One region of the Dysosmobacter sp. Sow4_B12 genome, then DNA from elsewhere that is predicted to be linked to it. Evidence: predicted binding sites of a transcription regulator. Region 1 holds the regulator's gene; each other region holds the start of a gene.
What was found. Region 1 encodes Rex, which represses fermentation and respiration genes when NADH is low (regulators of the CRP and FNR family bind a similar motif). Its sites were predicted from a motif close to ATTGTTAANNNNTTAACAAT; they were not measured.
Positions count from the first base shown of each region.

Region 2: ACTQ4R_RS11465 (acetyl-CoA C-acetyltransferase) is a predicted target of Rex. The motif match lies at 3,296-3,315, and genes of this name have one in related genera.
Region 3: ACTQ4R_RS01005 (butyryl-CoA:acetate CoA-transferase) is a predicted target of Rex. The motif match lies at 3,437-3,456, and genes of this name have one in related genera.

Region 1 covers NZ_JBQKKR010000001.1:1,946-11,900, forward strand. The annotation lists gene sfsA (DNA/RNA nuclease SfsA) at 1-277, shown strand, start outside; gene ACTQ4R_RS00020 (manganese efflux pump MntP) at 298-873, shown strand; gene ACTQ4R_RS00025 (hypothetical protein) at 934-1,071, opposite strand; gene ACTQ4R_RS00030 (S-layer homology domain-containing protein) at 1,148-2,233, opposite strand; gene ACTQ4R_RS00035 (redox-sensing transcriptional repressor Rex) at 2,269-2,898, opposite strand; tRNA gene ACTQ4R_RS00040 (tRNA-Arg) at 3,273-3,349, shown strand; gene fic (protein adenylyltransferase Fic) at 3,411-4,016, shown strand; gene ACTQ4R_RS00050 (site-specific DNA-methyltransferase) at 4,226-5,755, shown strand; gene ACTQ4R_RS00055 (type III restriction-modification system endonuclease) at 5,755-8,805, shown strand; gene ACTQ4R_RS00060 (hypothetical protein) at 8,844-9,824, shown strand.
Region 2 covers NZ_JBQKKR010000015.1:30,685-40,639, reverse strand. The annotation lists gene mfd (transcription-repair coupling factor) at 1-2,189, shown strand, start outside; gene ACTQ4R_RS11470 (peptidyl-prolyl cis-trans isomerase) at 2,242-3,255, shown strand; gene ACTQ4R_RS11465 (acetyl-CoA C-acetyltransferase) at 3,548-4,804, shown strand; gene trxA (thioredoxin) at 4,918-5,235, opposite strand; gene ACTQ4R_RS11455 (NAD(P)/FAD-dependent oxidoreductase) at 5,265-6,086, opposite strand; gene ACTQ4R_RS11450 (ArsR/SmtB family transcription factor) at 6,076-6,375, opposite strand; gene rpe (ribulose-phosphate 3-epimerase) at 6,730-7,374, shown strand; gene ACTQ4R_RS11440 (1-aminocyclopropane-1-carboxylate deaminase/D-cysteine desulfhydrase) at 7,381-8,340, shown strand; gene recR (recombination mediator RecR) at 8,418-9,017, shown strand; gene pdxR (MocR-like pyridoxine biosynthesis transcription factor PdxR) at 9,063-9,955, opposite strand, start outside.
Region 3 covers NZ_JBQKKR010000001.1:184,918-194,872, reverse strand. The annotation lists gene ACTQ4R_RS01025 (DUF3343 domain-containing protein) at 1-18, opposite strand, end outside; gene ispF (2-C-methyl-D-erythritol 2,4-cyclodiphosphate synthase) at 102-593, opposite strand; gene ispD (2-C-methyl-D-erythritol 4-phosphate cytidylyltransferase) at 590-1,240, opposite strand; gene ACTQ4R_RS01010 (CarD family transcriptional regulator) at 1,353-1,847, opposite strand; gene ACTQ4R_RS01005 (butyryl-CoA:acetate CoA-transferase) at 2,046-3,392, opposite strand; gene ACTQ4R_RS01000 (bifunctional 4-hydroxy-3-methylbut-2-enyl diphosphate reductase/30S ribosomal protein S1) at 3,550-5,511, opposite strand; gene ACTQ4R_RS00995 (lysophospholipid acyltransferase family protein) at 5,508-6,119, opposite strand; gene cmk ((d)CMP kinase) at 6,140-6,817, opposite strand; gene ACTQ4R_RS00985 (NAD(P)/FAD-dependent oxidoreductase) at 6,814-8,070, opposite strand; gene ACTQ4R_RS00980 (MurR/RpiR family transcriptional regulator) at 8,063-8,929, opposite strand; gene ACTQ4R_RS00975 (pseudouridine synthase) at 9,094-9,801, opposite strand; gene ACTQ4R_RS00970 (D-alanyl-D-alanine carboxypeptidase family protein) at 9,815-9,955, opposite strand, start outside.

The DNA of each region.
Region 1 (9,955 bases):
TGGCGGTGCTGCCCGTTTTCCGGACGCGCCCACGGAGCGAGGTGTCAAACACATCCGGGAGCTGCAAAAGGCGGCGAAGGCTGGCCTTGACACCACCTTGTTCTTTGTGGTACAATTTCGAAACGCCGTTTCTGTATCGCCCAATAACGACACACACCCCGCTTTCGGCGCGGCACTGCGGGAGGCTGCGGCCTGCGGCGTAAACGTTTGCGCTTATGACTGCCTGGTGACGCCGGATAGTCTTTCCATCCGCCGGAAGGTGCCGGTGATTTTGTAAAGAGGAAAAGGAAGTTTGTCATGAGTATTGTGGAGCTGTTTTTGATCGGTGTGGGCCTTTCTATGGACGCCTTTGCCGTGGCTGTCTGCCAGGGCCTTTGCATGCCGAAGCTGAATTTGCGGCAGGGAGGCGTCATTGCCCTGTACTTCGGCGGCTTCCAAGCGCTGATGCCCTTAATCGGCTGGTTTTTGGGCTTCCAGTTTGCCGGTTATATTCAGAGCTTTGACCACTGGGTGGCCTTTGTGCTGTTGGCGCTCATAGGCGGCAACATGGTCCGGGAGGCGCTGTCCCCCGAAGAGGAAGAGACCTCCTGCGCGGTGAACAGCAAGCTGAATCACAAGAAGCTTTTCATGATGGCGGTAGCCACCAGCATCGATGCGCTGGCCATCGGTGTGGCGTTTGCGTTTATGGATGTCTTGATTCTTCCTGCGGTCTCTCTCATCGGCTGCACGACCTTCTGCTTGTCTTTAGTGGGTGTTGTGGTGGGCAACTTCTTCGGCTCACGGTATAAAAAACGGGCGGAGCTCACCGGCGGCATTATTTTGATCCTGCTGGGTGTGAAGATCTTGCTGGAGCACCTGGGTATTCTCGCCTAACGTACATCACGATAAAAGCCCCCGGGCCAAAAGGCCCGGGGGCTTTGCGCGCTATGAACCTCAGCAGCAGGAAGAGGAATTGCAGCCGCAGTTGTTGCCGCAGCCACCCCAGTTGCCATTGCCGCAGCAGCACCAAATGATGATGAGCAGAATGATGATCCAGCAGCAGTTGCCGCCGCCCCAACCATTGTTACACATATCGTAGCCTCCTATGAAGACGTAGACCGGAAGCGGTCTCAGTTCATCCTATGCGGAGGTCTGACAAAGGTGACTACTATATTCGGCCAGAGGAAACCAATCGGTCAGCTTCCCGGGATTCGGCAGAGGTAAACACCCCCCGGTCCAGCAGCACGTCCCGCAGAGTTTGGCCGCCTAGGGCCATCTGGGTATCCAGGGCGTAATAGGAGACATAGACCAAATCCGCCCGGAGGAAGATTCCGTTCTTTAGGGCGGTGTATTCACCTACGGTAATAACGCCGCTGGCCAGCGCCCGTTCCAGAGCGTCAGATACGGTCTTGTTGTCGGAGGAGCTGTATCCCATGGCCCGAAGCACGAACTCCATGTACTGGTTGGCGGGAATGGCTTGACTAGGCCGGAATGTATTGGCGGAGTATCCGTTGGTGTATCCCTTGGCATAAGCATAGCCCACGTATTTGTCCGCCTGTGTGCCCTTGGTGATGTCGGTGAAGGGGTGGGTCCCGGTATAGGCAAGGGCTGCATCCTCTTCGCCCAAAACACGGATGAACATGATGAGGGCCTGCAACCGAGTGGGAGCGGCCTCTAGGTCATATCCCTGGCCGTAGCCGGTGAAGCTGCCTTTAAACAGGTGCATGGTTTTCAGGGCGTAGGCGATCGCATTGTAGTCCACCGTATCGGAATAGCTGAAAGCATAGCTCCCCTGGTAGTCCACAACAGCGGTCTTGGAAGTGATCTGGAAAAGAGCGCTGGTGTCCTCCGCTACCATGTAGCGGTGGTTCAGAGCCAGAGCGGTGCCGGTGGTGACAGCGGTGCCAGTGGTCACATCTACCACTGTGCCAAAGGGGAAAGAGACCTCTGCCTTCCCAGCCAGCACCATAACGCTGGTGCCGGTGGTGCCCAGCAGAACATCCTGGGCCTTCAAGCGGGTCTCTGTCCAGGTCCTGGCAATGGAGGTATCCGGTAAAGAGGTATCGCCTCCTAAAATAGTGGTATCGGAAACATCCAGCTTTTCCTCCACCTTCTGGTCCACCTGCTTGGTAAAGACCTCCGTTAGATAGGACAGGGAGATTAGAGGATCGCCGGCATCACCGGCAGCCAGAGCGGTGACCATCAGCACAGAGGCCAGAAGACAGGCGGTAATGAGAATAACCCTTTTTTTCATATAGGAAATCGAAATCCTTTCCGGTGGACGGCGGGTCAGCGGTTGGCAATGCGGTAGCTGAGGGTGAGCAGGCTGTCAGCAAAGTGGATGTTCTCAAATTTCACATCCGGGGAGGGGGAGGACAGCTCCACATTGGTGAAGTTCCAAAAGCCCCGGACACCCAGGTCGATGAGCCGGTTGGCAGTGTCTTGGGCTACAGACTGGGGGATGGTCAAGACCACCACATCCACGCTGTGCTCCCGGATGAAGCTGTCCAAATCGCTCATGGAGTAGATGGGCACGCCATTGACGGAAGTGCCGATAACAGCGGGGGAGACATCAAAAGCGGCGTCCACGGTAAAGCCAGTGTGGGAAAAGGGGAAGTTTTGCAGCAGGGCATGGCCCAGATTGCCAACGCCGATCATGACCAAGTGGTGGTTATTATCTACGCCCAGAATATGTCCGATCTCAGCTCGCAGCTCCTCCACGTTATAGCCGTAGCCCTGTTGGCCGAATTCGCCGAAGCAGCTGAAGTCTTGACGAATCTGAGAGGCGGTGATATTCATTTCCTGTCCCAGGGAATGGGAGGAGATGCGGACCACGCCACGGTTGCACAGATCGGTCAGCTGTCGGTAATATCGGGGAAGTCGCCGGATGACGGCGTCAGAGATGTTCTCTTTTTTCAAAAAAATTCACTCCTGTTTTAAGGATTCGTTAAAATATTCGCAAATATAGTTTATCGCAAAATAGTGAACTTGTCAAATTTTTTAACAATCTTTTTCGGAAAAAATTTTTATATTAGGGGTTTACAGAACGCCAAAATCTTGCTATACTACCATAGTACGTGAGGGGAATACATCTTATGGGTATGCGCCCGTGGCGCAGTTGGATAGCGCGTCAGACTCCGACGTTTCAGGTCCTATCCGCAGCGAACCGGCGCAACCCCTTGCAATCAGTGGCTTCCAGCCAACGCAGAGGAAAATATCTTCCACCGTTGACTACTATTTGACCACTATTTTGAAAAATAGCACTTCCCCACAAGTTCATACCGTTTTGATACGCGCCCGTGGCGCAGTTGGATAGCGCGTCAGACTCCGACTCTGAAGGCCGCTGGTTCGAATCCAGTCGGGCGTACCAGTAAAAGGCACTTGCGAAAGTAAGTGCCTTTTGTTTTAATTTAGGCAAAGGAGGTTTCGCCATGGCTCTTGAGAATAAACTGGGACTCACATCCTCTGCTGATCTCGCCCGTGAAGAAGAGCGAATCAGCAAAAAGAAAGCTGTCGAGCTTTTTGAGAAGGGTCTGCTGAATCAGCTGGAGGCCGGAACCTTCTCCTCCCTGCAAGCCATCCACAAGTACCTCTTTGAGGAGATTTACGACTTTGCCGGCGAACTCCGCACAGTTAACATCGCCAAGGGCAACTTCCGTTTTGCTCCGGTGATGTACCTGGAAGCGGCGCTTGCGAATATTGAAAAGATGCCGCAGTCCACTTTTGATGAGATCATTGAGAAGTATGTGGAGATGAACATCGCCCACCCCTTCCGCGAAGGCAACGGGCGCAGCACACGCATCTGGCTGGATCTGCTGCTGAAAGCCGAGTTGCACCAGGTGGTAGACTGGAGCCGCGTGGATAAGGAGGACTATCTGCTGGCCATGGAACGCAGTCCTATCCGGGATACAGAAATCAAGCACATCCTGAAAAATGCACTTACAGACGAAATTGACAGCCGTGAAGTGTATATGAAAGGTATTGACCACAGCTACTACTATGAGGGTTATGCGATCTTCAAGGCCGAGGAACTGTGATTGATCCAATTTTAAGTCTATGAAAACTCCCTTGTAGAACGATCATCATCTACAAGGGAGTTTTCTGTGGCTTTTTGTACTGCAATTTCACTTTGTAGCACAATTCTATCCTTATCAGATTTCCAGTCCCTTCTGCAACACCTCGCTTGCCGCTTTCTTGTTCTTATCGAACGCATGGGTATAGCTTTGTTTATCCTGATAATTTTATAATGAGCAAGGATGAATACGAAAACGAAGTCGGTCTATACGACGAGAATGGAGAAAAAACTTTCCATGAGAACAACATAACCAATCCGCGATTTCATTCCGTCTGGTGTAGTATGATGTATTCAAGACTGATGTTGGCAAGAAACCTTCTAACAGATGATGGTGTAATTTTTATAAGCATCGGTCAGTCAGAACTTGAAAACCTCACGGCAATTTGCAACGAAGTTTTCGGAGCATCGAATAGATGTGGCATAATATCTCGTGTTATGAAGAGCGGTGGTGCAAAAGGGCGGTTCTTTTCTCCTAACATGGAATATATTCTGGTTTATGGCAGAGATTTAACAAAAACAGGTAATTTTAGAGAGCCAATCTCAGATGAAATAATAAATAAACTATATACTTCTGTTGAAACCATTGGTGAAAAGAAGGGAGAACGATACAGGCCATTTGGTCTATACCAATCCTCACTGGATGCAAGGCCAAATCAGCGATATTTTATTGAGTGTCCTGATGGGAGTTTCGTTATACCTCCTGGAGAGACGATGCCTCGTATTCCAAGAGATGGAGAGATGGTCATTCCGCATTTGAATGACGGTTGCTGGAGATGGAGCAGAGATCGCTATTTAGAAGAAAAGGAAAAAGGAAATATTGCATTTAAAGAATCCGACGGCGTTTTAATTAATGCTGATGGAACACCCGCTAAATGGAATGTCTATACAAAAATTTGGCTTTCTGACCGTCAGGAAGAGGGCATGGTACCTGTAGATTTAATATCTAAATGGGAAAACAGAGCCAGTTCAAAAGAACTCCAAGAACTGTCTATCCCATTTGATTTTGCAAAACCTGTGGAATTAATTGGTTATTTGATTAGTATTGTTAACCTCACAGAAGATGCAATAATTATGGACTTCTTTTCCGGCTCTGCCACCACCGCCCATGCTGTCATGCAGCTCAATGCCGAGGACGGCGGGCACCGCAAATTCATCATGGTACAGCTGCCAGAGCCCTGCGATGAAAAATCCGAAGCATTCAAAGCCGGCTACAAAAATATCTGCGAAATCGGCAAAGAGCGTATCCGCCGGGCAGGTGATAAAATCAAAGCCGAGCATCCTGACGATGACCTGGACATCGGCTTCCGGGTATTCCAGGTGGACGAGAGCAACATGAAGGATGTCTATTATCACCCCGAAGAGTTGACACAGCTCACCATCGGTGAAACAGTAAGCAATATCAAGGATGACCGCACGGACCTGGACCTGCTCTACGCCTGCCTGCTGGACAGGGGAGTGGAGATCAGCCTACCCCATACTGCCGAGACCGTGGATGGCTATATAGTGCATAATGTAGACACCGGTGCCCTCATGGCCTGCTTTAACGAACACGTTCCCACTACCGTGGTGGAGCATATGGCGAAGCAGCAGCCGCTCCGTGCCATCTTCCGGGACAGCGCCTTTGCCACCGATGCGGACAAGATCAATGTCACTGAAATCTTCAAAAATCTCTCCCCGGACACGAAGGTGAAGGTGATCTGATGAAACTCCAATTCAAACATCAGCCCTTCCAGGCAGAGGCTGCCGCGGCAGTCTGTGATGTGTTCAACGGCCAACCTTACCGTACCACCACCTATCGCCTGGACCTGGGCGATATGACCAATGTCCAGACAAATCTGGATATGAGCGACACCGGCTTCCGCAACCATCCCCTGGTACCGGAGCTGACCAACTCCCATATCCTGAAAAATATGCAAACAGTCCAGCGGCGTAATGGCCTGAAGGCCTCTGAAGCTCTGGCGGGACCGGGCATCAACCTGTCCATTGAGATGGAGACCGGCACTGGAAAAACCTATACATACGTCAAGACCATGTACGAGCTGAATCAGCGCTACGGCTGGAGCAAGTTCATCATCGTGGTGCCGTCGGTTGCTATCCGGGAAGGCGTCTACAAATCCCTTCAGACCACCCAGGAACACTTTGCCGGGGAATACGGCAAGAAAATCCGCTTTTTTATCTACTCATCTGACCGGCTCACCGAGGTGGACCGCTTTGCCTCAGACAGTGCCATCAATGTCATGATCATCAATATGCAGGCGTTCAATTCCAGCAAAAACCAACGAATCATTGACAAAAAGCTGGACACCTTCCGCAGCCGCAAGCCCATCGACATCATTGCAAGAACAAATCCCATTCTGATCATCGATGAGCCGCAAAGCGTGGAAGGTAAACAGACCAAGGAGAGCCTGAAAAAGTTCTGCCCCCTGTTCACTCTGCGCTACTCCGCCACCCACAAGGAAAAATATGACATGGTGTACCGCTTGGATGCCATGGACGCCTACAACCAGCATTTGGTGAAGAAAATCGCCGCACTGGGTGTCACCCTTACCGGCTCCACTGCCACCAATGGGTATGTGTATCTGGAGGGCATCGACCTCTATAAAAACAAAGCCCCGACTGCCCGCATTGGATTTGAAGTCAAGGGAGCAATCGGGACGCGGACTGTTGTAAAAAAGCTGGGGCGAGAGGCCAACCTGCTGGATGAGTCCAACGGCTTGGAGGAATATGATGACCGCTATATTATCACCAATATCGATGGTCGGGACAACTCTGTCACTTTCCTGAACGGATTGAAGCTCTACGCCGGACAAATTCAGGGCAACGAACAAATGACTGCTCTCCAGCGGAGAGTCCAGATTCGGGAGACTATTCGCACCCACATTCAGCGTGAGCGGGAACTGTATCCAAAAGGCATCAAGGTCCTGAGCCTGTTTTTCATCGATGAGGTGGCAAAATACCGCCTGTACGACGGCGACAACGACGATGGCCGCAACGGTGAGTATGCCAAAATGTTTGAGGAGGAATATGCCAGCGTGGTGGGTTCTCTCCAGCGTGAGATTGGCGACGAGGCATACCTCAAATACCTGGATAAAATTGATGTCCACAAAACCCACCAGGGCTATTTCTCCATTGACAAGAAGAAGGGCAAAAAGGCACGGTTTGTAGAGAGTAAAATTGACCGGAAAACCCAGACCTCTGATGATGCTGATGCTTATGATCTGATCATGAAAGACAAAGAGCGTCTGCTTAGTCTGGACGAGCCGGTACGGTTTATCTTCTCTCACTCCGCCCTCCGTGAGGGCTGGGACAACCCTAACGTATTCCAAATCTGTACATTGAAGCCACAGAGCGACTCCGAAATTCGCAGTCGTCAAGAGATTGGCCGCGGCCTTCGGCTATGCGTCAACCAGCAAGGCGAGCGTATGGACGAAAGCATGCTGGGCAGTGAAGTGCAAGAGCTGAACAAACTGACCCTCATCACCGATATGGAATTCGGAAAGTTTGCAGAAGCGCTGCAGGCAGGTCTGGCAGAGTCTCTGGCGGATCGGCCCAAAAAGGTGGACGAGCAGCTATTTTTGCACCAGGTACTTACCAACGCCAATGGAGATTCCATCAAGGTCACGCCGGAATTGGCTGGGGCGATCTACGAGGACCTGATCAGCAACGGCTATGTAAAACGGGGTGAACTGACCGAAAAGTATTATGCGGATAAGGCCAGCGGCACCGTCCAAGTGGCAGAAGAAGTCAAAGACTGTGCAACTTCCATCGTGAATATTCTCTCTTCCATCTATGACAAGCACTCGATACCGACAGAAGATGCCCACGGGAACAATGTGGATGCTAAAATAGACCCAGAAAAGCTGAAAAAGAAGGAGTTTCTGGAGCTTTGGGAGCGAATCAACCACAAATCCTTCTATACGGTTCACTTTGACAAGCAGGAGTTGATTGACAACTCCATTCGGGAAATCGACGCCAAACTGGATGTCACTCGAATTACTGTGAAAACCGAGTACGGCGAACAGACTTCCCATATGGAATCCAGAGAACAGTTGGAACAGGGAGATGGATTCCACAAGACCCGCACCAATCAGGAAACTGCAAAGCATGCGCCGCTTGGCAGTGTTCGGTATGATTTGGTTGGAAAACTGGTTGAAGAAACCGGCTTGACCCGTGCTACTATTGCTGCCATTCTGCAAGGCATTTCTCCGCAGAAATTCTCCATGTTCCGTTTGAACCCGGAGGAGTTTATTCTCAAATCCGCTAAGCTGATAAGCAATCAAAAGGCGACCCAGATCATCGAGCATATCACTTATAACAAGTTGGACACTGCCTATGATACCGGTATCTTTACCAGTGCGAATCTCCGTGGTAAACTGGGTATGAACGCAATGGAAGCAAATCGGAGCTTGTACAGCCACATCATCTATGATTCTGACAATGAAAAGAGATTTGCCAGTGAACTGGACATCAACGACAAGGTTGCCGTCTATACAAAGCTTCCGAGTAGTTTCTTCATCTCTACGCCTGTTGGGAAATATAATCCAGACTGGGCAATCGCCTTTAACGAAGGCTCTGTGAAGCATATTTGCTTTATTGCAGAAACGAAGGGCAACACTGATAGTCTGGAGCTAAGAGGCGTAGAGCTGGCAAAAATTGAGTGCGCAAAGGCCCATTTTGCGGCCATCAGCAACGAGAGTGTAACGTATGATGTTGTGGACAGCTTTGAAAAACTGATGAATCTGGTCTCTTGATATTGGACTGCATTGTTTTCAGAAGGAGTGAAGGCTCTATGTCAACATTCAGGTGCCCAAACTGCGGAAGCCCTGCCACCGTTACAGGAATCCAATGGCAGTGCGGCTGGTGCGGAAATTTTGGTTCTGTAAAAAGTGCGCCAGCCAAAATAACGCTGCGACTGAAAGTCACATTTGACGGTCCGGATCAGGAAGTTTCCTCCCGGGAGGATTCTGCGGAGATGGATCGCCTTTTGAAGGAATTTCCAGAAGCGTTTTGCGATTGGCCAGAAGAAAAACGGACGGATGGCTATATCGAAGACCTTCTCCAGGATACCTACCCCGATCAACCGGAACTGGCGATCCGTATGTGGAGGATGGTTCTGGATGACGCTGGGGAGGAACTGCAGGCATCGGGTACGGCTGAGTTTCTGCTTGACGAGTACATGGAATCCGTCTGGAAAGAGGGCCTTGATTTTCCGGCAAGCCTGGAACCGATTCTGGATGAGCTGTACGATCCCCGTTTTGAGCAGCAGGTTTTCCAAAGCGCCTATATTGGGGAACCCCATGAAGCAATTCTATTTGCCTGCAAGGAACTGCACCGGGATGCACAGGCGGAGGAACTGTTCGCTCTGATAGAGCCATATTTGCAGAGGGGAACAGCGTATGATAAAACGCTCCGCCAAATTATGGAGGAACTTCGAAAAGCATCGGCTCCATCAGAAAAAGACAATGTCCCTCCCAAAACTGCGGAAACCGAAAAAGTGTTGGCGGATGATGGGACGGTCTACCGCTACTGTACGGTCAGAATCGAAGGCAGCACGCGTGTCTATTCCTACCTGACCGGACAGCTTCCCGTTAAGATAGACGACTGGGTGGAGGTTCCCTTTGGGGCCAAAAACGTTCTTTGCCGGGGGCAAGTAACTTCCGTATTCGACTGCACCCGCCTAACAGCTCCCTGGCCGCCAGAAAAGACAAAGGAGATTCTTCGGGTTGATGTTCCTGATGGCGCAGGTCCTCCCTCTACTACGGGATCGTAATGATAAACACTAACAATACTGCTGAAAACAGCAGAACCGGGGCAATACCCCGGTCCTGCTAAACTTCGTTTTTTAGAATTGTAAGTTTGTGATCCAGCCTTTATTGATTTTAATCAATATGCAGAATATTA
Region 2 (9,955 bases), on a different contig from region 1:
CCATGCCCGCTCCCGGCGAGGTGCGGGTGGCCTTGGGTGCCCTGTCCGCCGGCAGCGAATGGCCCCAGCTGAAGCTGGCCGTGCTGACGGAGGGGCAGCTGACCGCCGCGCCCCACAGGCGGCAGAAACTGAAAAACAGCTCCAACCGCCAGAAGCTCCAGTCCTACACGGACCTGTCTCCCGGCGACCTGGTGGTCCACGTTCACCACGGCGTGGGCCGGTTTGCGGGCATCCAGAAAATGCCGGTGGACGGCGTGGAAAAGGACTATATCAAAATCGACTACGCCGGCGGCGACTGCCTGTATGTCCCCGTCACCCAGCTGGACCAGGTGTCCAAGTACATCGGCGGCGGAGAGGACCAGGAGCGCACAAAGCTCAACAAGCTGGGAGGCACCGAGTGGGCCAAGCAGAAGACCAAGGCGAAAAAAGCCGCCAAGGACCTGGCCAAGGGGCTCATCGCCCTGTACGCCCAGCGGCAGCGGCAGCCGGGCTTCGCCTTCTCCCCGGATTCCACCTGGCAGCGGGAGTTCGAGGAGGCCTTTGACTACGAGGAGACCGAAGACCAGCTGCGCTGCATCGCGGAGATCAAGGCCGACATGGAAAAGCCCCGGCCCATGGACCGGCTGCTGTGCGGCGACGTGGGCTACGGCAAGACGGAGGTGGCCCTGCGGGCCGTCATGAAGTGCATCCTGGACGGGAAGCAGGCCGCCATCCTGGTGCCCACCACCGTCCTGGCCCAGCAGCATTACGCCACCGCCGTGGGCCGGTTCCGGAATTTCCCCGTCCGCATCGAGGTGCTCTCCCGCTTCACCCCCGCCAAGGAGCAAAAGCGCATCCTGGACGCCGCCAAGCGGGGGGCCGTGGACCTGCTCATCGGCACCCACAAGCTGCTGCAAAAAAGCATGGAGTTCCACGACCTGGGCCTGCTCATCATCGACGAGGAGCAGCGCTTCGGCGTCACCCACAAGGAGCGGCTCAAGGAGATGAGCCGCCAGGTGGACGTGCTGACCCTGTCCGCCACCCCCATTCCCCGGACGCTGAACATGGCCCTCTCGGGCCTGCGGGACATGTCCACCCTGGAGGAGCCGCCCCAGGACCGCCAGCCGGTGCAGACCTACGTGCTGGAGCACGACTGGGCCGTCATCGAGGACGCCATGCGCAGGGAGATCGGCCGGGGGGGACAGGTGTACTACCTCCACAACCGGGTGGAGAGCATCGACCTCACCGCCTCCCGCATCCAGAAACTGCTGGGGCCGGAGGCGCGCATCGTCACCGGACACGGCAAGATGAGCGAGCAGGAGCTGTCCCGGGCCATGCAGGCCATGGTGGACGGGGAGGCGGATGTGTTCGTGTGCACCACCATCATTGAGACCGGCATCGACATCCCCAACGTGAACACCCTCATCATCGAGGACGCGGACAAGATGGGCCTGGCTCAGCTCCACCAGATCCGGGGCCGCATCGGCCGCAGCGCCCGCCGGGCCTACGCCTACCTTACCTACCGGCGGGGCAAGGTGCTCCAGGAGACCGCCGCCAAGCGCCTGGCGGCCATCCGGGAGTATGTGGAGTTCGGCTCCGGCTTCAAGATCGCCATGCGGGACCTGGAGATCCGGGGCGCCGGCAACCTGCTGGGGCCGGAGCAGTCCGGCTACCTCATGAGCGTGGGCTACGACCTCTATTTGAAGCTGCTGGAGGAGGCGGTCCTGGAGGAGAAGGGCGAGGAGAAGAAGATCGAGACGGAGTGCTCCGCCGATCTGACGGTGAATGCCAACATCCCCGACCGCTATGTTCCCTCGGCGGAGCAGCGGATGGACCTGTACCGCCGCATCGCCGCCATCCGCACGGACGACGACGCCTCGGACCTGCTGGACGAGATGCTGGACCGCTACGGAGAGGCGCCCAAGAGCGTGCTGGCCCTGCTGGACGTGGCGCTGCTGCGCTCCGCCGCCGCCAAGGCCGGCGTCAGCGACATCTCCCAGAAGGGCAGCCTTTTGAAGCTGCAGCTGGCCGTGTTCCGGCCGGAGGCGCTGGTGGCGGTGTGCGGCCTGCCCAAGTACCGCCAGCGGCTGACCCTGGCCGCCGGGGACACGCCGGCCATCACGCTGAAGCTCAAGCCCGGCGCCGACGTGCTGGCGTCCGCCACGGAGCTGGTGGAGGACTTGAAGCTGGCGTCGGAGGAGCGGGCATAAACCAAAGCCGCGCCGCATAGGATGGGACATCCCGTGAAGGAGTCTGAGTGCCATGAGACGAACCATCCTGCCCCTGCTGCTCATCATCTGCCTGCTGCCGGCCGGCTGTGAAAAAGCGCGGACCGCCCCGGAGGCGGAGACCGGCCTTTCCGGCACCGCCGGCCTGGCGGCGGACACCGTGGTGGCCGCGGTGGATGGCCGGGAGGTCACCGCCGGGCAGTACCTGTACTGGCTGGCGGCCGTCTGCGGCGATATCCGGGACTATTACAGGTCCGCCGGCGGCGAACCGGATTGGTCGGCGCCGCTGGAGGACGGCACCCTGGGCGGCTACGCCAAGGACCAGGCCCTTCGCAGCGCCGCCCTGTATGCCACCGTGGAAGGTTGGGCGGAGAAGTACGGCTGCGCCCTGACGGCGGAGGACCGTGCCGCCATGGACGCCGAGTGGGCGGAAAAAACCGCGGCCGCCGGCGGGGAGGAGACGTACCTCGCCCGGCAGGGGCTGGACCGCTCCGCCGCCGAAACGCTGTCGGAGGACCATTACTTATACCTCCGCCTGTGCGCCCTGGCGGAGGAGCCGAACAGTCCCCTGTGGGCCGGGGAGGAAGAGCTGGCGGAATTTTTCCGCCAGCAGGGGTATGTCACGGTGGATATGGTGACCTTTTCCGGCGAGGACGGGGAAAACCGGGCGGCGGAGGCCTTCGCCGGCCTCAACGCAAGCCGGAGCCCGGAGGCGGATCTCGCCGCCCTGCGCACCGCCGCCGGCGGCGAGGACGGCTATCCCAGGACCCTGCTGCCAACGGACGGTACGCTGCCGGAGAGCCTTTCCGCCTCCGCCGCCGCCCTGGCGGAGGGGCAGCTCAGCGGCATCGTGGAGACGGAAGATGGGTGGGCCATCCTGCTGCGGCTCCGCGACGACACGGAGGCGGTGCGGCAGGACCTGCTGGACCACCGGCTGCAGGCGGCGGCGGACGGGGCCGAGGTCCGGACCACGGAAGCGTACCGGAACTTGGACACAGCGGCCTTCTGCGCCGCCCTGGACCGCTCCCGGGAGGCACTGGAGAAATGAAAACGTCCGTTTTCGTCAACTTGACGAAAACGGACGTTGTTTTGTCAAAGATTTAACAAAAATTCAAAAATGCCATAGGTTTCCATTGACGGAGGAAGAGAAACCCACTATAATCAAACTTGCGGGTGGTGAGGTATCCACTGATTTGTCAAAAATTTAGCAATCCTGTTTAAAGTTTGACAAACCAAAAACGCACCGCCCGGTCCCATTGGTTAGCATTTGCGGCAGCGGCCACCGGCTGGTGCCCGTACCGCTTCCAAACAAAAAATTTTTATAAAAACGGAGGACTATCATGAAAGAGCTCTATGTCGTGAATTGCTGCAGAACCGCAATTGGTTCCTTTGGCGGCGCTCTGAAGAACACCCCCGCCGCCGACCTGGGCGCCATCGTCGTCAAGGAGGCTCTGAACCGCGCCGGCGTGAAGCCCGAGCAGGTGGACGAGCTGATGTTCGGCTGCATCCTGACCGCTGGCCTGGGCCAGAACGTTGCCCGCCAGGTCTCCATCAAGGCCGGCATCCCCTATTCCGTGCCCGCCTACACCGTCGGCATGGTCTGCGGCTCCGGCATGAAGTCCGTCATCGAGGGTGCCCGTTCCATCCTGGCCGGCGACGCTGACGTGGTCGTCTGCGGCGGCACCGAGAACATGAGCGCCGCTCCCTTTGCCGCTCCCGACGCCCGCTGGGGCGCCCGCATGGGTGACAAGAAGCTGGTGGACACCATGATCAAGGACGGCCTGTGGGACGCCTATAACAACTATCACATGGGCACCACCGCCGAGAACATCAACGACATCTGGGGCATCACCCGCAAGGAGCAGGACGAGTTCGCCGCCGCCTCCCAGCAGAAGACCGAGGCCGCCCAGGCCGCCGGCAAGTTCGACGATGAGATCGTCCCCGTGCCCGTGAAGGTCAAGAAGGAGATCGTGGAGTTCAAGAAGGACGAGTTCCCCAAGGCCGGCGTCACCGCCGAGGGCATTGCCAAGCTGCGCGGCGCCTTCCCTGTGGGCCCCGAGTCCCCCAATCCCCAGGTCGTCCACACCTTCGAGGTCACCGGCGCCCAGGATGCCGACGACAAGGGCACCCAGCGCGTCACCGCCGCCAACGCCTCCGGCATCAATGACGGCGCCGCCGCCATCGTGCTGGCCTCCGGCGAGGCTGTGGAGAAGTACGGCCTCAAGCCCATGGCCAAGCTGATCGGCTGGGGCCAGGGCGGCGTCGATCCCAAGATCATGGGTGTCGGCCCCGTGCCCGCTTCCCGTCAGGCCATGGAGAAGGCCGGCGTCACCATCGAGGACATCGACCTGGTGGAAGCCAACGAGGCCTTCGCTGCCCAGTCCATCGCTGTGGCCCGTGAGCTGCACTTCGATATGAGCAAGGTCAACGTCAACGGCGGCGCCATCTCCCTGGGCCACCCCGTCGGCGCTTCCGGCGCCCGTATCATCGTCACGCTGCTGCACGAGATGCAGAAGCGTCCCGAGGCCAAGAAGGGCCTGGCCACGCTGTGCATCGGCGGCGGCATGGGCGTTGCCACCATCTTCGAGAAGTGCTGATACGCGGAGCAAGCCTATAAACGAACATAAAAGCACGGGGCGCCGAAAGGCGCCCCGTGCTTTCCGTGTAAAGGAAAACCGCCTGTCCCACCGGGACAGGCGGTTTTTGCCGCTTACAGGTTCTTCTCCAGAACGGAGGTGAAGGCGTCGGGGGGCATCACGCCCACCTTGCGGTCGAACTCCCGGCCGTTTTTCAAGAACACCACCGTGGGGATGCTCATGACGCCGAACTGGGCGGCCAGGGCCGGCTCCTCGTCCACGTTGACCTTGCCCACCAGCACCTTGCCGTCATACTGCTCTGCGATGGCCTCAATGACCGGGGAGAGCATTTTGCAGGGGCCGCACCAGGAGGCCCAGAAATCCACCATTGCCAGGGGAGCCGCGTCCACGGCGGCGACAAATTCTTCCGTTTTCAGATGCTTGACTGCCATAATTGGAATCTCCTTTACATGTTTTTACATCATGGTTTATTTCGCTCCGCTGCCGCCACAAAGGCAGCGGCGCTTTGGCCGGCGATGAGGCCCTCGCCCACCGCCTTGGCCACCTGCAGGGGTCCGCCGGTACAGTCTCCGGCGGCGAAGAGGCCGGAGAGGTTGGTGGTCATGCGGCGGTCCACCGTCACATACCCGTTCTCTGTTTCCAGGCCCTGGAACAGGTCCGCCGGGGCCACGGTGGGCCGCAGCAGGAACACCGCGTCCACGGCGGCGGTCTTTCCGTCGCAGGTGACGGACTCCACCGCTTCGCCGCCCTGGATGACGCAGCTTTTCGGCCGGTCAAAGTAGGTGACGGCGCAGCCGATGCTCCGCAGGAAATCCGCCTCCTTCCGGGCGGAATCGGAAAAGCCCAGCACCGCCACCGGCCTGTTCCGATACAGCATGCCGTCACAGGTGGCGCAGTAGCTGACGCCCCGGCCCAAAAACTCCGCCTCGCCGGGGAACTTTTTGCCCCGGGCCACGCCGGCGGCCAGCACCACGGCTTTGGCGCTGTACATGTCCGGACCCACGCTGATGAACCAGCTGCCCATCATGAAAAGGGCGCTGAGCGCCCGTCCGGCGAGAAATTCCGCCCCGGCCTCCTCCGCCTGGCGGCGCATGGCAAGGAGCATCTCCTGCCCGGAGACGCCGGGGAGACCCGGATAGTTGTCCACCTGTCCCGCCCGCCACAGGGGATTTTCCTCCGGCGGGTTGGATACCACCAGCACGCTGCGGCCCCGTGCCCGGGCGTTCAGCGCGGCGGAGAGGCCCGCGGGGCCGCCGCCGATCACCAAAATGTCACAGGACATAGCTGTCCGCCTCCTCTCCGAACAAAGCGGCGATCAGCCGGGCCACCTCCGGGGAGGCGGCGGAGTAATAGACCTCGTTTCCGCTGCGTCGGGCGGTCACCACACCGGCGGAACGGAGCTTTTGCAGGTGCTGGGAGATGCAGGACTGCGACATGCCGCTGTTTTTCTCCATACAGGAGACATTGTGACAGCCGCTGCGCAGCAGGTTGTGGACGATCTGCAGCCGGATGGGATTGGACAGGGCCTTCAGCAATGCCGCCTGCGCTGTATAGTCTATCCGGTTTTCCATGGTTCCACCGTCCTTCATTTGTTTTGCAATATTAGAATATCATAATGTTTTAATGATAAAAGTGATATATGCAACAAAATAAAAAATATTTCGGGCGGGGCGGCGGGTTGCTTTTGGGGCGGGAGTTTGATACACTAATGGCAATCAAACGGGAGCCGGCGGACGGACCCACCGGCTCCCTATTTTAAAAGCGGCGGCGCCCCGGCTCGGGGGGCGGATGCTGCGGGGAACAAAGACCGAGGAGATGCCGGGCCGCTTGCGCCATCCTATGCGCCGGCAGCCTCCGCCGCCACGGGGACCTGTCCTCCAAATGTATCCAAATGCCGCCGGACTGACAGAAAAGAGGGACTTTTTATGGTCAAAATCGCACCGTCTATTCTCTCCGCTGATTTTGCGAATCTGGAGCGGGACATCCACCGCATCGCTGACGCCGACTACGTCCATGTGGACGTGATGGACGGCGTGTTCGTACCCAACATCTCCATTGGCATTCCTGTGGTGGAGTCCATCCGCAAGGTGACGGACATGTTCCTGGACGTGCACTTGATGATCGTGGAGCCGGTGCGGTACGTGGAGCGGTTCTGCGACGCCGGTGCCGACCTGGTGACGGTGCACCTGGAGTCCGACACGGCGGAAAATATCCACGCCGCCATCGACAAGATCCACGCCAAGGGCAAAAAGGCCGGCGTGGTCTTGAAGCCCGGCACCCCCGCTGAAGCGGTGCTGCCCTATGTGGAGAAGGTGGAGCTCATCCTGGTCATGACCGTGGAGCCCGGCTTCGGCGGCCAGAAGTTCATGGCGGACATGATGCCCAAGGTGACGGCCATCCGGGGGTACATCGACGAGAAGAACCCCGCCTGCGAGCTGGAGGTGGACGGCGGCGTGGCCCCGGACACCTGCCGCACCTGCATCGACGCCGGCGCCAACGTGTTGGTGGCGGGCAGCGCCGTGTACAAGGCGGCGGACATTCCCGCCCGCATCGCGGAGCTGAGGGGGTAACGGAAAATGAAGCTGGAAAAGCTGAGCCTGGGCGTGTACCCCACGCCCCTTTACAAGCTGGAAAATATCAGCGCCAAATACGGCCGCGGCATCTGGGTGAAGCGGGACGACCTGTGCGGCGTGGCCCTGGGCGGCAACAAGGTCCGCAAGCTGGAATACCTGCTGGCCCAGGCCCGGGCACAGGGGTACGACACGGTGTTCACCACCGGCGGCGCCCAGTCCAACCACGCCATGCTCACCGCCGCCTGCGCGGCACGGCTGGGTATGGACTGCGTGCTGCTGCTGAAGAAGCGGGGCGTCACGGAGCGCCGGGGCAATCTGGTGCTGGACGACATCTACGGCGCCCAGGTGCGCTTTGTGGACACCGACAGCTATGACGACATTTACGCCGAGATGGACCGCCTGGGCGCGGAGCTGGAAAAGGCGGGCCATAAGGCCTTCCACATCCCCGTGGGCGGCTCCACGCCTTTGGGCGCTCTGGGCTACGCGGACTGTGTTCGGGAGATGGCGGAGCAGCTGCCGGACCATGGCGCCCAGGTGGGCCACATCGTCTCCGCCACCGGCTCCGGTGGCACCACCGCCGGACTGCTGCTGGGCGCCAGATGGTATCTGCCCCATGCCCAGGTCACCGGCATGGGCGTGGATGACGACCCCTTTGAGGACATCGTGCCCGTTCTGGCCGATGGCGCGGCGGAACTGCTGGGGGTCTCCGCCGACCGGGCGCCCGGTGACTTCCGCATGGTGTACAACGTGGGCGCGGGCTATGCCGTTCCCAACCCGGAGGACACCCCGTACATCCGGGAGCTGGCCCGGATGGAGGGCATTTTGCTGGACCCTGTCTACACCGGCAAGGCCTGGAGCGGCATGCTGAAGCTGCTGAAAGAAGGCGGCTTCGCCGGCCGGGGCGACATCGTGTTCGTCCACACCGGCGGCGCGGCGGCACTGTTCGCCATGGACCTTGCGTGACCGCTCAAGGCGGCTGGGTCAAAAATCATTGAAATCCATTGCCTGCCGGCGGCGGGCAATGAAAGGAGCAACGAAGCATGGAGTACTTTCCCGCGCCGCTGGAAAAGCTGGTGGAGCAGTTCGCCCGGCTGCCGGGCATCGGCGGCAAGTCCGCCCAGCGCCTGGCCTTTTACGTGCTGGGCCTTCCCGAGGAGGAGGCCCGGGAGTTTGCCGACGCCATCCTGGACGCCAAGCACAGCGTCACCTGCTGCCCGGTGTGCCAGAACTTCACCGCCGGCGGCCTGTGCCCCATCTGCGCCTCTCCCAAGCGGGACGGCTCCACCATCTGCGTGGTGGCGGACCCCCGGGACGTGGCGGCTATTGAGCGCAGCCGGGAGTACAACGGCCACTACCACGTGCTCCACGGCGTCATCTCTCCCATGAACCACGTGGGCCCCGACGACCTGGCCATCAAGTCCCTGGTGGAGCGGGTGGCCAAGGGAGACGTGCAGGAGGTCATCATGGCCACCAACCCGGACACGGAGGGAGAGGCCACCGCCATGTACATCGCCCGGCTGCTGAAGCCCTTTGACGTGCGGGTGACCCGCCTGGCCTACGGCATCCCCGTGGGGGGACACCTGGAGTTCGCCGACGACGCCACCCTTATGCGGGCTCTGGAGGGCCGCCGGGATATTTGAAACGGTCAAAAAACGAGGCGTAGCCAAAAGGCTATGCCTCGTTTTTTATGCAAAGACCTTTGCCAGCAGGTCTATGGCCTCCGGCAGCTTTTCCGCGTCCAATCCGGCGTAGTTCACCACCAGGGTGTGGGCGTGGGCCGGGTCCGGCACGGCGGCGTACTCCGACAAAAAGCCCAGGCGGACGCCCGCCTCCTCCGCCCGCAGCTTCAGGGCCTCGTCGGACAGGGACGTTTTCAGCCGCAGCAGGAAGTGGAGGCCGGCGTCCTGTTCGGAGATGGTGACGCGCTTGGCGAAGGGACTGGCCCGGAAGGCCTCCAGCACCCGGTCCCGGCGGAGGCGGTATTCCTTCCGCATCCGGGACAGGTGCTGCTCGTAATACCCCTGCTCCAGAAACCGGGCCAGCACGTGCTGCTCCAGGGCGGGAACGGTGCAGGCGTAAAAATCCAGCTCCCGGCGGTAGCGCTCCAGCAGCCGGGGCGGCAGCACCATGAAGCCCACCCGCATGGAGGGGGAGATGGTCTGGGAGAAGGTGTTCATGTAGATGACCCGTCCCTCCCGGTCAATGCTCTGCAGGGTGGGGATGGGGCGGCCGGAGAAGCGGAATTCGCTGTCATAGTCGTCCTCGATGATGAAGCCGTCCCGCTGCCGGGCCCAGCGCAGCAGCTCCTGCCGCCGGCCGATGGGAGTCACCAGGCCGGTGGGGTAGTGGTGGGAGGGGGAGATGTGGACCACACTGGCGTCGGAGGCGGTGAGGGCGGCGATGTCCATGCCCCGCCGGTCCAGGGACACGGGTCGGCACGCGGCGCCGCACTTTCCGTACACCTGGCGGATCTTGGGGTAGCCCGGGTCCTCCACGGCGAACACCGCCTCCGGCCCCAACAGCTGGGCCAGCAGCAGATACAGGTACTCGGCGCCGGCGCCCACCACGATCTGCTCCG
Region 3 (9,955 bases), 180 kb from region 1:
GATCAAATAGTGCTCCACGAGCTCGCCTCCTCTCTGTCCATCTTATGGCCTGGGACGGAAAGGGTGCGAAAAAGGACCTGCCGCCAGGCAGGTCCTTTCGTTCAGATATTGTTCAGCTTCTCCAGAAGCACCACCGCGTGAGCCGCCATACCGGAACCATCGCCGGTAAAGCCAAGGCCTTCCTCCGTGGTGGCCTTCACGTTTACTTGCTCCGCTTCAATGCCCAGTGCCGCGGCGATATTCGCCTCCATCTGTGGCCGGTAAGGCCCAACCTTAGGTGCTTGGGCGAGCAGCACAGCATCGATGTTCACCACGGCGAAGCGCTTTTCTCCCAGCAGCCGTCCGACTTCCGCCAGCAGCTTTAAGCTGGAAATACCGGCATATTTTGGGTCTGTGTCCGGAAAGAGCTTGCCGATGTCCCCCAGGCGGGCGGCGCCGGTCAAGGCGTCCATGACCGCGTGGACCAGCACATCCGCGTCAGAGTGGCCCAGCAGCCCTTTTTCCCAAGGTATATCCACGCCTCCCAGAATAAGCTTCCGACCTTCCACCAGCCGGTGAACGTCATATCCGTGTCCGATGCGCAGATTTGTCATGTCCGCTCCTCCCGGTCCTTTAAGATCGCTTCCGCCAGCACCAGATCGGCCGGGGTGGTGATCTTTAGGTTGGTCTCCTCTCCCTCTGTCAAAAAGACCACCTTTCCCAGCCGTTCCACCGCGCCGCAGTCATCTGTGACTTCAATCCCCTGCTCCAGAACAGACTGGAGAGCGGCTTTCAAAACATCCGCCGTAAATACCTGCGGCGTCTGCACCGCCCGCAGTGCGCTCCTGTCCAGTGTCTGCGCCACCGCGCCGTCTTCCCGGACGCATTTGATGGTATCTTTCACCGGAACGGCAGGGGCTGCCGCTCCGCAACGGGTCGCGGCGGCAATGACGCTGTCAATGAGCTCCGGCGTCACCAGAGGACGGGCACCGTCCTGCACCGCCAGCAGCTCCATGCTTTTATCCGCCTCCAGCGCCGCCAGCATAACGGAATGGGCGCGGCTTTCACCGCCCCGGACCACTTTTTTGCATTTGGTGATGCCGTATGTATGGCACAGCTGGGCGATCTCTACCAATTCCTCTTCCCGGGTGGCTACGATGATTTCATCCACCCGTTCCGCCCTCTGCAAGGCATCCAGCGTCCGTATCAAGACGGGAATGCCGTCCAGCGGCAGCAAAAGCTTGTTGGTGCCGCCTCCCATACGGGTAGAACTGCCGGCTGCTGCCACCAGTGCGGCGCAGCGAGGCCGGCGTCCTTCCCGATATTTTTTTAAGAATGGAAGCATCTGCTGATTCCTCTCTCCATGTAGTTGTTTAATGGAGCGCAGGTGTTTGCCGCATGGCTTGATCCACACGGCTCTCCAGTTCCCTGTACTCTCCCTGCTCCGCCATGACGATTTCCGAAATGAGGATCTGCCGGGCATTGTGCAGCATTTTCCGCTCGCCGGTGGACAGGCCCCGCTGCTGTTCCCTGTGCATCAGCGCCTTGACCACCCGGGCTACCTCGTACAAGTTCCCGCTTTTCAGTCTTTCCATGTTTTCCCGGTAGCGTTTGTTCCAGTTAGCGGTGCTCTCCACCGTCATATCGGGAATAGCGGCCAGAAGTGCCTCCGCCTCCGGCTGTGTGATGAGCGTGCGGATACCAATGGCATCGCTGTTGCAGACAGGTATCTTCAGCAACAGTCCGCCCATGGGCATCTTGAAGACATAGTAATCCTGTGTGACGCCTGCGATCTTTTCTTGAACGATTCCATCGATGATCCCCGCACCATGCATGGGATGCACGACCAGATCCCCAATGCTGAACATGAGAGGCTTCCTTTCCCGCCTACGGTGCCGGGTCTCCGCAGCCGCTGATATTTTGACAAAAACAAATATTTACTCAAGTATGATTATAGTATGACAATTGTCAATTTTCAAGCACTTTTTCAGTTTTTTTGCGCTGAAAAGCAAAAAAAATCGGCACTGGCGGAGGTATGTGCTCCGCCAGTGCCGATATAAAATTGTTTACTTCTTGTTGGAACGGCGCCAGATGTGCATCTTCTCAGCCTCAGCGATCAGTTCCTCACGGAACTGGGGATGGGCGATGCCAATGAGTGCCTCAGCACGCTCCCAGGTGGACAGGCCCTTGACGTTCACCTTGCCGTACTCGGTGACCAGCCAGTGCAGGTTGGTACGGGTGGCGGTGATGATAGTGCCCTCCGCCATGGTGGGACGGATACGGGACTTCAGCTGGCCGGTCTTCTTGTCCATGTAGGAGGAAGAGCAGCAGATGAAGCTCTTGCCGCCCTTGGCCAGATAAGCACCCATGACGAAGTCCTGCTGGCCGCCGGCGCCGGAGATATGGCGGGTGCCGGAGGACTCGGAAGAGACCTGACCGTACAGGTCGATGTCCACAGCGCCGTTGATGGAGATGAAGTTGTCGATCTGAGAAACGCGGGCAATATCATTGGCGTAGCTGACAGGCACAGCCATGCACTCGGGGTTGTGATCCAGGAACTCATAGAGCTTCTTGGTACCGGCAGCGAACGCGTAGGTCTGACGGCCCTTATCGAAGGGCTTGCAGGCGCCGGTGATACGGCCGGCCTTGGCCATGTCCACGAACGCGTCCACGTACATCTCCGTATGCACGCCCAGGTCCTTCAAGTCGGACTCAGCGATCATCTTGCCGATGGCGCTGGGCATGGAGCCGATCCCCAACTGCAGGCAAGCGCCGTTGGGGATCTCGGGCACCACCAGATTGGCCACGGCCATATCCACCTCAGAAGCAACAGACGGACCGCCCATCTCGTCGATCTCGGGGTTGTCACCTTCTACGATCATGTCCACATCGTCGATGTGGATATAGTTGTCGAAGCCGCCAAAGCACACCGGCATGTTCTTGTTGACTTCCACGATCACGACCTTGGCAGTCTCGCACACGGCCTTCAGATGGGTGCCGTTGGGACCGAAGTTGAACCAACCATGCTCATCCATGGGAGCGACCTGCAGCATGGCAACATCCGTCTGCTGGATGCAGTTGCGGTAATAGCTGGGCAGCTCGGAATAACGGATGGGAGCGTAGAAAGCAAAGCCCTCATTGATGGCCTTGCGCTCGATGCCGGACATATGCCAGGAGTTCCAGGTAAAATGCTCTGCCACGTTGGGCACGTCGAAGATGGCGGGACGGCTGGTTAGGATGCCGCCGTGGATCTTCACGTCGGTCAGTTCCTCGCTGCGCTTGGCCAGGGCCTTGTCCAGTGCCTTGGGGGTGCCAACGCACCAGGCATAGTCGACCCAATCGCCGGATTTGACGACTTTGACAGCTTCGTCAGCCGTCTTGAGCTTCTGCTGATATTCCACTTCGTAGCTCATGTGATTTCCTCCTATTTCATTTCCCGTGGTCAGTATTTCCGTAGTTTGTCAAGATTATAACATACCGCTTCTCCCATTGCAATGGCAAACGTGAAAAAAATCACAAAATTTCAAAAAAAGGAGCAGGCTCTATGAGCCTGCTCCTTTGCAACTGAAGTTACTCAGCGTCCTCAGCGGCCTCCGCCTCAGCAGTGGGGGTCAGCAGAGCACGGATGGACAGGGAGATCTTCTTCTTCTCCTCGTCCACAGCGGTGATCTTGGCGTCGACGATCTGGCCCTCAGACAGGACGTCCTCAGGCTTGTCGATGCGGCGGTCAGCGATCTGGGAGATGTGGATCAGACCATCCACACCGGGAACGACCTCGGCGAAAGCGCCGAAAGTCATCAGCTTGACGATGCGGACAGAGGCCACGTCGCCCACGCTGTACTTGTTCATGAACACATCCCAGGGATTCAGAGTGCGGTCCTTGACGCCCAGGGAGATCTTGTGCTTCTCAGCGTCGAAGGAGATGACGTACACATCCAGGGTGTCGCCCACCTTGCAGACCTCAGAGGGGGTCTTGATACGGCTCCAGCTCAGCTCGGAGATATGTACCATGCCGTCCACGCCGCCGATATCCACAAACACGCCGTAGGAAGTCATGGACTTCACAGTGCCGGTGTAGTGCTTGCCGACCTCGATGGTGGACCACACAGCCTCCTGCGCGGCCTTGCGGGCCTCCTCGGTGACGGAACGGATGGAACCGACCACACGGCGACGGGCACGGTTGACCTCGGTGATGCGCAGCTGGACCTTCTGCTTGATCATGGAGCTGAGGTCAGCGCCGCGGGGCTGGCCGCTCTGGGAAGCGGGAACGAACACCCGCACGCCCTTGACGGAAACCACGATGCCGCCCTTGTTCTCCTCAGTGACAGTGCCCTCCAGGACGGTCTTGTCCTCGACGGCCTGCTCAATGTTTTCCCAGACCTTCACGGCGTCCAGACGCTTCTTGCTCAGCTCGGCATAGCCCTCCACGTCGTTGACGCGGACAATGTAGGTCTCGATCTCATCGCCCACGTGGACGATATCCTCAGCCTTGGCGGTGGGGTCATCGGTCAGTTCGCTCAGCTTGATATAAGCGGCCTGCTTGGCACCCACATCCACCTGGACCTCGGTGGGAGTGATGGCCGTGACGATGCCGGTTACCTTCTCTCCTGTATTTAAAGTTTTGAAAGACTGATTCAGTAATTCCTCGAAGGACTCATCCATGCCCTCGGCCGCTTTGATTTCTTCGCTCATGCTTGCATATACCTCCTTAATGATGCCCGCAGGTGTGGAGGCGCCGGCCGTCAGTCCCGCCGCCCCGCAATCCTTGAAAACCTCCGCAGAGAGCTCGTCCGCGCTTTCAATCTGGAGCACGCGGGAACACCTCTTTTGGCAGATCTCCGTCAGATGCTTGGTATTGGCACTTTTACGGTCACCCACCACCACCATCACGTCCACCTTGCCGGCAATTGCAGCCGCCTCCGTTTGACGCTTATGCGTAGCATTGCATATTGTATCAAATATTTTTACGTTTGTACACTCTTTTTTTAGAATTTCCCAAGAACTTTCGAAAAGTTTTCGGATGCAGGTGGTCTGCGCGACCACTGTAACAGGGATTTGCCGGTGGGAGGTATCTTTTTCCAGCCACATCTTTACTGCCTCCGGACCGTCAAACACCAGGGCGTGGCGGCACCAGCTGGCCACCCCCACCACCTCCGGATGGTGAGGCTCGCCGATGATGATGGGCTGGCGTCCATCCTGCTCCGCCTGGGCCACCAGCTTTTGGATGCGGCAGACATTGGGACAGGTCGCATTGACGCAGCGCACGCCCCGTGCCTCCAGATCATCCAGTACATTTTTCACTTCGCCGTGGGAGCGGATGACCACCGTGTCCCCTTTTCCCAAGGAGCCGGGGTCCTCTGTTTTACGGATGCCCCGCCGGGCCAGATCCTCCACCACATGGGAATTATGGATGAGGTCTCCCAGCATCCAGCAGCCGCCTGTCTCCTCCGCTGTTTTCTGGGCCAACTCCACGGCCCGCTTCACGCCGTAGCAAAAACCGGCACTCTCCGCTAAAAATACCTTTCCACTCACAGCGGCATTCCTCCGACAGCTTGACCACCCAGGGCATAGGCCTGTGCCAGAATATCGTCCGCGATCTTCTGCATCTCCTCGGAGGTGCCATGGCGCCCGGTATAAACCGGCTCGTAGGGGTCGCCGAAGATAATGCGGGTCCGGTGGAACAGCTTCTTCTCACCGTCCATGAACACAGGGACCAGCTTGGCGCCTGTTCGGACACCGATCATGGCAACACCGCTCTTGGCATGGGCCGGCAGGCCGTCTTTATATCCCACGCCGTTGCGGACCACCGTTCCCTCCGGAAAAATCAGCAGGTTGTCACCGGATTTCAAGACTTGAATGGCGGTCTTGACGGCTTGAATATCGTTGTTGCCCCGGCTGACGGGGAACGCTCCCAGCTTTCGGATGATCCAGCTCAGGATGGGGTTTTTAAACAGCTCTTCCTTCGCCATGGCGTGGAGGCGGTAATTTACCGGCAGTTTGAGGCCAAGTAGCACAGGGTCCCAATTGCTGGAGTGGTTTGGGCACAGCAGGACACCGCTCCTTGGCAGCTTCTCCATCCCCTCCACCGTGACCGGATGGAGAAAGCGGACGATGAAGCCCAGCACATAGTATACAAACACAAAAAATCTATTTGTCGGTTTCATAATGAAGTCCTTTTCCGAATGATGTTCAGAAGAGCCGCCTTGCTCTCCTGGAAGTCAAGGTCCGTGGTATCCAGCAGCACGGCGTCCTCCGCCTGGCGCAGAGGCGCCACGTCCCGGTGGATGTCGTTCCAGTCCCGTTCTTCGATCTCCCGCAGGACCTTTTCAAAAGGCTCCGGCGTTCCCCGCTCCTCCAGCTCCGCGCAGCGGCGCTGTGCCCGGGCTTGGGCGGAAGCGGTCAGATAGACCTTCACGTCCGCGTCCGGCAGCACCACGGTCCCAATATCCCGTCCGTCCATAATGACGCTGTGGGTCCGGGCCAGCTGGCGCTGCATATCCAGCAAAAAGGCGCGCACCTCCCTGTGGGCGGACACAGCGGAGGCGCACAGAGAGACTTCCGGCAGGCGAATCTCCTTTGTCACGTCCCGGTCATTCAGCAGCATGTGCTGCAGGCCGTCCTCGCCGTAGGTAAGTTCCACCCGGATGTCCGGCAGGCACGCGGCCACCGCGGCGCTGTCCTTCGGATCGATGCCGTGCGTCAAAGTATAGTAGCCGATGGTGCGGTAAATGGCGCCTGTATCCACATACAAATAGCCAAGCTCCGCGGCGATGGCCCGAGCCAAGGTACTTTTGCCGGCGCCGGAAGGGCCATCGATGGCAATGCTGATGGTTTTCATAGGGTATCCTCTCCTGTTGCTTCTTCTTTGGCGGCAGCTTCCCCTGCCGCCCGGCCGGTAGCCCAGGCGATCTGCAGGTTGAATCCGCCGGTATAGGCGTCCACATCAATGATCTCGCCAGCAAAGTATAATCCCTTTACAAGCTTTGATTCCATTGTGGTTGGATTGATTTCTGACACCTTGACGCCGCCGGAGGTAATAATGGCGTCCGTCACAGGGCACAGCCCTGCCACTTCCACGCTCCAGTGCTTGAATAGATGGACCAGCTCCCTGCGCTGCTCCCGGGTGACAGTGTTGACCTTGCAGTGCGGGTCGATGCCGGAGGCCTTTACCATTTCCTGGATCATCTTCTGGGGCAGAAGGTCGTTCAGAGCGTTGCAGAAATCGTGGTTGCAGTACTTCTCAAAATCCGACAGAAGGCGCTTATCCAGCGTTTGCTCATCCAGCGCCGGCTTTAAGTCGATCTCCAGCCGGTACGTCTTTTTGTCGAAGTGCCGCATGTGGGCGGAGGCGGACAGGACCAACGGTCCACTGAGCCCAAAATGGGTGAACAAAAGCTCGCCGAAGTCCGAGTAAATGCGCTTGTTGTTTTCAAATACGGTCAGCTGCACGTTCCGCAGGCTCAGCCCTTGAAGAGCCGCGCAGGTATTTCCCTTTTCCCGCAGGGGCACCAGAGAACCCTGGAGGGGCGTGACGGTATGCCCCGCCGCGGCGGCCATGCGGTGTCCCTCGCCAGTGGAGCCGGTGGCGGGATAACTAACGCCGCCGGTGGCCAAAATAACGGCCTGAGCCGGGTAGTTCCCCTTCTCTCCGGAAACGCCCCGTATGACGCCATCGGATATGTCCAAAGAAACCGCCCGGTCCCGGACCATACGGACCTTCAGCGCCCGCAGCCGCCGTTCCAGGGCGCCGCTGATGTCAAAAGAACGGTCAGAGACCGGAAACACACGGTTTCCCCGCTCCGTTTTCAGCGGCACACCCAGACCCTCGAAAAAAGCCATGGCGTCCCGTCCGTCAAACCGGGAAAACACACTGTACAGGAATTTTCCGTTTTTCGGCACATTGGCCAACAGGGTCTGCAGGTCCGCGTTGTTGGTGACGTTGCACCGGCCCTTTCCGGTGATATTCAGCTTTTTGCCAAGCCGTTCATTGGGCTCCAGCAGTGTGACCGAGGCTCCCCGCTCTGCCGCCGTGATGGCGGCCATCATGCCGGCGGCACCGCCGCCTACCACTGTGATCGTCCGTTTATTCATCATCCATTTTTCCAAACACGCCGTAGGCGTTCCAGATGTCCTCCAATTCCGCGAAAGTCCGGGTCGCGTCAGTGCCCATGCGGGCGCCCACGGCGATAAGCAGCGCGTTGATGAGAGACAAGGGCGCCACCATGGAGTCCACAAAGGACAGCATCTCACAGGGAGCCAGCAGCGCCGCGTCCGCCATCTGGTACACAGGGGACAGCTCATTATCCGTAACAGCGATGATGCTGGCACCCCGGTCCCGGGCAAATTTCACCGTGTTCATGGTAACACTGGAATAACGGGGGAAGCTGATGGCGATGATGACGTCCTCCGGTCCAATGCGGAACAGCTGCTCAAAGATCTCACCGGCGGCGTTGGACTGTACCAGCGTGACATTTTCAATGAGCTGGTGCATGTAAAAGTTCAGATAGCCGGCAACAAAGGAGGAGGAACGGACACCCAAAATGTAGATGTGGCGGGCACTCATGATCTTGTCCACCACCCGGTCAAACTCCCGGCGGTCCGCCTCGCCTACCATGACCCGAAGCTTTTCCATGTCGGACTGTACCACGGCGGAAAGCACATCCTGCCCGGAGAACATGTCGCCGGCAGCCTGGATGCGCTGCGTGGAGGTCAGCCGGCTGCGGATCATCTCCTGCAAGGCCCGCTGCATGCTGGGATAACCGTCGTAACCCAGCTCTGATGCAAAGCGCACCACGGTGGATTCACTGACGCCCACCAGCTTGCCCAGCTTACTGGCAGTCATAAACGCGGCCTTGTCGTAATTCTGCAGGATATATCCGGCGATGCGCTTTTGGCCCTTGGAAAAGCCGGACATGTTGCTTTCGATGGTATGTAAAATACTCTTTGCCACGGATATTCCCTCCAATACACCGCCGCTTTTTTGACGGCGGGGTCTTTCATTCTCCTGCCGTATTGTACCACAAACCTTGACGGATTCAAACGTTTTTTGCAGGATTTTTCTGGCATCTTGCAAAAGGCGGAAAAATAGCCGCTTTGCGCGGCTATTGCTGGTATTTATGGAGTTTTTAGGGCGTTGATCTCCGCTTCCGTCAGATAGCGCCACTTACCCACTGGCAGGTCTCCCAGCGCCAGGGTGTGTTCCTTTACCCGGCGCAGCCGCTTCACCTTTAAATCGCACCGGGCGCACATTCGCCGGATCTGGCGGTTTTTTCCCTCATGGATGGTGATGGCGTACTCCGCCGTCTCCGCGCCCTGCCGCAGTACCCGTACCTGGGCGGGTTGGATAGGCTCTCCACGCAGGTCCCGGATAGCGGCCAGCTTTTCCGCCGCCCCGGCCACCGGACCGTACACAGACACATGATATGTCTTGGACACTTCATGGCTGGGATGCAGCAGGCGCTGAGTCAAGGCGCCGTCGTTGGTCATGAGCAGCAGCCCCTCGGAATCCAAATCCAGCCGCCCAACAGGATACACCCGGACGCCGGCGTCCGCCACCAGCTCTGCCACGGTGGGCCGCCCCTGCTCGTCAGAGAGGGTGGTCACATAGCCCCGGGGCTTATTCAGCATGAGATAGACCGGCCGGGGATTGCTTGTCAACGGCCGGCCATCCACCCGGATGTCGTCCCGGTCCGGGTCTGCCCGCTGTCCCAACTGGGCAAGCTGATCGTTGATGGTAACGCGTCCGGCCAGAATATATGCTTCCGACGCACGGCGGGAGCATATTCCTGCCGCCGACAGGATTTTTTGCAGTCGTTCTTCCATATGTCGTGGTTCCTTATTCCGGCAAACCGATTTTTAATACGGCCATGGCTGGCTCGACGTGGGGCATCACATCACTGCCGCACAGAAGGGCCACCCGGCCAAGCTCTCTGCCGTCCAGAGCGAATACCGCCTCTCCCACCTGCTGGCCTGCGGA